DNA from 2 places in the Tardiphaga sp. 37S4 genome. Region 2 is predicted to be linked to the other one. Evidence: predicted binding sites of a transcription regulator. Region 2 holds the regulator's gene; the other holds the start of a gene.
What was found. The regulator PhoB, encoded in region 2, activates phosphate uptake and scavenging genes when phosphate is short. The targets are predictions, from matches to a motif close to TGTCATNNANCTGTCAT.

Region 1 (3,412 bases), 2.3 Mb from region 2:
GCTGATATGCGAGAAGCCGACCACGCCGACGATGAACAGACCGAGCGCCATGGCCAGAACGGCCTGCACGACGACATTGACGTCAGTGGTGACGGCGGAGATCTGGGCGGTCTGGGTCTGTTGCATCGGAATCCTCGCGAAATAGACCGCCAATTTAGCCGAGTTGCACCGGCGGCGCGACCGTTAATTTTACATCGCGCGGGCGAGATCGCGGCTGGTCAGATGAAAATTCGCATCTGCCGCCACCGGCGCACGCACCAGCTTGGCGCCGGCCGCCGCCTGGAACACTTCTCTGTGGTCGCGGAAATAGGCCGCGCATTCCTCCGGCGACGGGTAACGCCGGAGCAGCGTCCGGAACGCATGACGGTGCACCATGCACAGCCCGCAATGGCCGGACGGCCGGAATGCCAGCGCATCGACATCCGCCCGCCAGACAGGCGCTTCATCGTCGGTTGCGGCGTGGTTGTCGGTCATGATCGCCGATGTCTATCGTGTTTCCCTGCCCCGCCAAAGCGGCTGTGGTTTTGCGTCCGCTCCCGCTCTCCGCTATGACGGGCGCCCACACTGCCGGAGATCCCCGCGATGGCCCTGATGCCGGTTACCGATGCCATGGCCGCGATTCTCGCGGGCGCCGATGCGCTGCCTGAGGAGATGGTGCCGCTGGAAGACGCGTTCCACCGCGTGCTCGCCCGCGACATCGCTTCGCGGCGAACGCAACCACCGGAGCCCATGTCAGCGATGGACGGCTATGCCGTGCGCGCCGCCGATGCGACACTGGGCGCCAAGCTCCGCGTCATCGGCGAGATCGCCGCAGGCAAGCCGTTCGACCGCCCGCTGCAGACCGGCGAAGCCCTGCGAATCTTCACCGGCGGCGTGCTGCCCGCTGGCGCCGACGCCGTGGTGATCCAGGAAGACACAACGCGCGAAGGTGACGTCGTCGGGATCAACGAAGCTGCGATTTCCGGCAAGCATATCCGCCCGGCTGGCGTCGATTTCAACGAAGGCGATGTGCTGCTGCGCGCCGGCACCCGCCTCACCGATCGCGACCTGGCGCTTGCTGCCGGGATGAACCATCCGTCACTGCCCGTGCGGCGACGGCCGGTCGTTGCGGTGCTCGCCACCGGCGACGAACTGGTCATGCCCGGTGCGGTCCCCGGCCCCGGCCAGATCGTGCTCTCCAATGGCTTCGCGCTGCGTGCACTGGCCCGTGCCGAAGGCGCCGAGGTGGTCGATCTCGGCATCGCCGTCGACACGTTGGAGGCGACCACATCGGCCATTCAGCGCGCGATCGATCTGAAGGCCGACGTGCTGATCACCACCGGCGGCGCGTCGGTCGGCGACCACGACCTCGTGCAGCAATCCCTGATCAATGCCGGCGTCGAGATGGCGTTCTGGCGCATCGCCATGCGGCCCGGCAAGCCGATGATGCACGGACGCCGCCAGGGCATGCGCGTGATCGGCCTGCCCGGCAATCCCGTCTCGTCCTATGTCTGCGGCTTCCTGTTCATGGTGCCGCTGCTGCGCGCGCTATCCGGCCGAAACGAGGTCGCTCACGCGCTCGAACCCGCGGTGCTCGGCCGCGACCTCGCCGCCAACGACCAGCGCGAGGACTATCTGCGCACGCGTCTGGAAACCCGCGCCGACGGCACCGTGGTGGCGACGCCGGTGATGAAACAGGACTCGTCGCTGCTAGGAAATCTGGCTGTTGCCGAAGGACTTCTGATCCGCAAGCCATTCGCGCCGGCCGCGGCGGCCGGGGATTCATGCGCCATCATACGACTGCCAACCTAGCGGCGCCTCCTCACAGAACGACGCCGCGTTCGGAACTCCCACCTTGCGGCATGCTCCCAAACCTTTTTTCTGACTGAGATACCTTAACGCGGCTTCAGTCACTGAATTGTCACGTAACGCAGCGAGACATCGCTGCGAAACAAGATCGGTGCACAAATGGACTATTTCAAACGCTTCAATTTCCTGTTTGCGATGCCAACATTCGACGCCGACGATCTCGAGGGCATTCGCCTCAATCAGATCGTCGACGAGATCGAGCGTTCCGGCTTCGAGGTCGTCAAGGCGCGCAAGCTCGAAGACGCAACGATCGCGGTCCAGACCGACGCGGCGATCGGCTGCATGGTGGTCGACTGGGGCAAGAAGGGCCTCGAAGGCAAGACCGCGGCGCTGATCAACCTGATGCGTAAACGGGGCCTGGACTTCCCCATCATCCTGCTGATCCGTCGCAAGCGGTTTGAAGACGTCCCGGTCGAGGTGCTCGATTTCATCGACGGCTATGTCTTCCTGTCCGAAGAAACGCCGCCGTTCATCGCCAAGAATCTGATCAGCCGGTTGAAGCAATATGCCGAGACGCTGAAGACGCCGTTCTTCGGCGCGCTGGTCGACTACGCCGAGGAAGGCAACCAGCTCTGGACCTGCCCGGGCCACAATGGCGGCGTGTTCTACAGCCGCAGCCCGATCGGCCGCGTGTTCATGGAACATCTCGGCGAAGCCGTGTTTCGCGACGACCTCGACAATTCGGTGCTCGATCTCGGCGATCTGCTGACCCATGAGGGCCCTGCTTTGCAGGCGCAGAAGGAAGCCGCGCAGATCTTCGGGGCGGAGAAAACCTATTTCGTGCTCAACGGCACCTCGACCTCCAACAAGGTCGCGCTATCGGCTCTGGTCACCGATGGTGACCTCGTGCTGTTCGACCGCAACAACCACAAGGCGGCCTTGCACGGCGCATTGATGATTTCAGGCGGTGTGCCGATCTATGTGCCAACGACGCGCAATCCCTGGGGCCTGATCGGCCCGATGAACTGGGACGCGCTCGACGAGGACGCGCTGCGCGAGCGCATCCGTATCAATCCGTTGGTCACGGATCCCGAGGCCTGGAAGCGTCCACGCCCGTTCCGCGTCGCCGTGGTCGAACAGTGCACCTATGACGGCACCATCTACAGCGCCGAGATGATCATCGCGCGCATCGGCCATCTCTGCGATTACATCCTGTTCGACGAAGCCTGGGCGGGCTTCATGAAATTCCACCCGCTCTATGCCGGTCGCTTCGCCATGGGGCTCAAGGAGCTTGGTCCGGATTCCCCGGGTATCATCGCGACGCAGTCGACCCATAAGCAGCTCGCGAGCTTCTCGCAGGCGTCGCAGATCCACATGAAGGATCGCCACATCCGCGGGCAGAAGCGCCGCGTCGAGCACCGGCGCTTCAACGAAAGCTTCATGCAGCACGCCTCGACCTCGCCATTCTATCCACTGTTCGCATCATTGGATGTCGGCGCGCAGATGATGAAGGGCCGCTCGGGCGAAGTGTTGTGGGACGATACGATCCGCCTCGGCATCGAACTGCGCAAGAAGATGCGCGCGGTGCGCCGCGAGTTCGAGGAGAAGGAAACCCGCGCCGAGC
Region 2 (3,412 bases):
TCCAATCAGCCACGCGCCTTCACCGCGCTCGAAAGCGACATCCGCACGCGCGAAAACAGGCAGCAAGTGAGCCTGAGAGAGGGGCGAAGACGTTGCGTTGCTGGTCATAACCGATCCGATCGAAAAGACTGCGGCCGCGTCGATGACAACTGTGCGAAATCGAACAACGGACCCTAGAAACGAAACGTGCCGCCCTTCTCGGGCGGCACGTGGGCATTATTCTATGTGTGCTGTGAAGACTGTCAACCGCGCACTGCGGCTTTCGAGTCACACGGAGTCGCAGAAAAAGCCGATTTTGCAGCTTTATTTGCAGAAGCATGTGGACGCGGCATGCCCGACTCTTGCGCGCGAGTCACGGCATATTGTAGCTTTTGCCTCGTCGGATACGACATCTCGTGCGGCGGTAGATCCTTTTGACACATCCAGTGCGGCGTAACAGCCGGACGCGAAATTCGCGCCCGGTGAGCGCTAAAGGATTCTGACCGCAGGGATTTTTGAAGTCTCAACTCGCAGCGCTGCCCGGTCAGGCCGGCGCTCACGAAGGGAAAACGGCGATGACGGTAATGACATGGACCGACGATCGCGTCGAACAGTTGAAGAAACTCTGGGAAGGCGGCCTTTCCGCCAGCCAGATCGCTGCGGAACTCGGTAACGTGACCCGCAACGCCGTGATCGGCAAGGTTCACCGCCTTGGCCTGTCCGGCCGTGCCAAGAGCCCCTCCTCGGCAGCTCCGCGGCAGCGCAAGGCGCGCCCGGCGCAGCAGATGGTACGTGTCGCCCGCCCGATGGCACGCGGCAATACCGCGCTGGCCCATAATTACGAGATCGAGGCCGAGCCCGATCCGATCGCCTATGACAACATTGTGCCGATCAGCCAGCGCCTGTCGCTGGTCGAACTCAACGAAGCCACCTGCCATTGGCCGATCGGCGATCCGTCGAGCGCGGACTTCTATTTCTGCGGCGGCAAGGCCCTGGCCGGCGCCCCCTATTGCGCACATCACTCGCGCATCGCCTATCAGCCGGCAAGCGACCGCCGCCGCGCGGTGCCGAAGCCGACGCGCTGAGCTGGAAGATATCCAAGCCAAAGAAAATGCCCGGTGATGAGCCGGGCATTTTTTTGTTTGGGGCTTCTAACCTCTCCCCGCTTGCGGGGAGAAGGAAGATACCTACTCCGCCGCCTTGTCGAAGCGGTCATCCAGCGCGTAGCCGGCGCCGCGCACGGTGCGGATCGGATCGGGCTCACCGGCGGGGTTGAGCAGCTTGCGCAGGCGGCCGATATGCACGTCGACGGTGCGCTCGTCGATATAGATGTCGCGGCCCCAGACGCTGTCGAGCAACTGCTCGCGGCTGAACACGCGGCCCGGATGTTCCAGGAAGAACTCCAGCAGGCGATATTCGGTCGGACCGAGATCGATCGGACGGCTTGAGCGCACGACGCGGCGCTTGTCGCGGTCGAGTTCGATGTCGCCAAACGCCAGGACGGTGGCGAGACGCTCGGGAGCTGCACGACGGAGCAGGCCCTTCACGCGGGCCAGGAGCTCCGGCACGGAGAACGGCTTGACGATGTAATCGTCGGCACCGGTGGCGAGACCGCGAACGCGCTCGCTCTCTTCGCCGCGCGCCGTCAGCATGATGATCGGCAATGCCTTGGTTTCGGGCCGTGCGCGCAGGCGGCGGCACAGTTCGATGCCGGACAGGCCCGGCAGCATCCAGTCGAGCACCACGAGATCCGGCACCCGCTCCTTCAAGCGGGTATCGGCATCGTCGCCGCGAGCGACGGTTTCAACATCATAGCCTTCGGCGTCGAGGTTGTAGCGAAGAAGCGTCGTGAGGGCTTCCTCGTCCTCCACCACCAGAATGCGTGCATTCACAGCCATATGGTCAATATCCTCAGTGACGTCCGAAAAGCCTTTAGATCATGATCCTTGCGGAAGACTGGCTTCCACTTCCCGGATCATGCTTCAGACCGTCGGCGTATTCGCGAATGTGGTCATGTCGCCCTTCGGGCGCTTGTCGAGGATTTGCTGGCCCTCGATCATGTAGAACACGGTTTCCGCAATATTGGTGGCATGGTCACCGATCCGCTCGATGTTCTTGGCGCAGAACATCAGGTGGATACAGAACGAAATGTTACGCGGGTCTTCCATCATATAGGTCAGGAGTTCGCGGAACAGCGAGGTGCAGATCGCGTCGATTTCCTCGTCGCCCTTCCACACCGTCATCGCAGCGGGCAGATCGTGTGCGGCATAGGCGTCGAGCACGGCCTTGACCTGGGTGGTCACGAGGTCGGTCATGTGCTCGAGGCCGCGGATCAGCTTCAGCGGATGGAAGTCGCTGTCGAGTGCATTGACGCGCTTACCGATATTCTTGGAGAGATCGCCGATGCGTTCCAGATCGGTGGCGACGCGCAGCGCGCCGACAATCTCGCGCAAATCGACAGCCATCGGCTGGCGTTTGGCGATGGTCAGCACGGCGCGCTCTTCGATTGTGCGCTGCAACTGGTCGATCTCGGAGTCAGTGGCGACGACGCGCGCACCGAGCGCGACGTCCCGGCGGATCAGCGCATCGACGGATTCGACGATCTGCCGTTCCGCGAGGCCACCCATCTCGGCGACGAGACGGGTCAGCTCCTGCAGATCGTCGTCGAAAGCCTTGGTGGTGTGTTCAAAAGCCATCTCAAATTCCTCCCGCGAATATGTCGCGTCAGCCGAAGCGGCCGGTGATGTAATCCTGGGTGCGGCGATCGGTCGGCGACGTGAAGATCTTGTTGGTCTGATCGAACTCGATCAACTCGCCGAGATACATGAAGGCCGTGCTGTCGGAGACGCGGGCAGCCTGCTGCATGTTATGGGTCACGATCGCGATCGTGTACTGATCCTTCAACTCGTCGATCAGCTCCTCGATCTTCGCGGTCGAGATCGGATCCAGCGCCGAGCACGGCTCGTCGAACAGGATCACCTCCGGCCGCACCGCGATGGTGCGCGCAATGCACAGGCGCTGCTGCTGACCACCCGACAGGCTGAGGCCCGACGCGTTGAGCTTGTCCTTGACTTCGTTCCAGAGTGCACCGCCGCGCAGCGCCCTCTCGACGCGAATGTCCATCTCCGACTTGGAGATCTTTTCGTAGAGGCGGATACCGAAGGCGATGTTTTCGTAAATCGTCATCGGGAACGGGGTCGGCTTCTGGAACACCATGCCGACGCGGGCGCGCAGCAGGTTGAGATCCAGCTTCGGATCCAGAATGTTCTGGTTGTCGAGCATGAGCTGACCTTCGGCGCGCTGGCCGGGATACAGATCATACATGCGGTTGAAGATGCGCAGCAGCGTGGACTTGCCGCAGCCCGACGGGCCGATGAATGCGGTTACGCGGTTCGCCATCAGCGTCAGGTTGATCTTCTTCAGGGCGTGGTGT

Region 1: the regulator PhoB is predicted to act here: its motif matches at 1,888-1,904, upstream of LPB73_RS12940 (Orn/Lys/Arg decarboxylase N-terminal domain-containing protein).

What each region holds. Positions count from the first base shown of each region.
Region 1 covers NZ_CP088008.1:2,646,013-2,649,424, forward strand. Annotated here, with positions in the region: gene LPB73_RS12925 (CbtB domain-containing protein) at 1-126, opposite strand, end outside; gene LPB73_RS12930 (hypothetical protein) at 190-474, opposite strand; gene glp (gephyrin-like molybdotransferase Glp) at 583-1,791, shown strand; gene LPB73_RS12940 (Orn/Lys/Arg decarboxylase N-terminal domain-containing protein) at 1,948-3,412, shown strand, end outside.
Region 2 covers NZ_CP088008.1:4,991,897-4,995,308, forward strand. Annotated here, with positions in the region: gene LPB73_RS23705 (aspartate aminotransferase family protein) at 1-108, opposite strand, end outside; gene LPB73_RS23710 (GcrA family cell cycle regulator) at 555-1,064, shown strand; gene phoB (phosphate regulon transcriptional regulator PhoB) at 1,167-1,871, opposite strand; gene phoU (phosphate signaling complex protein PhoU) at 1,962-2,675, opposite strand; gene pstB (phosphate ABC transporter ATP-binding protein PstB) at 2,704-3,412, opposite strand, start outside.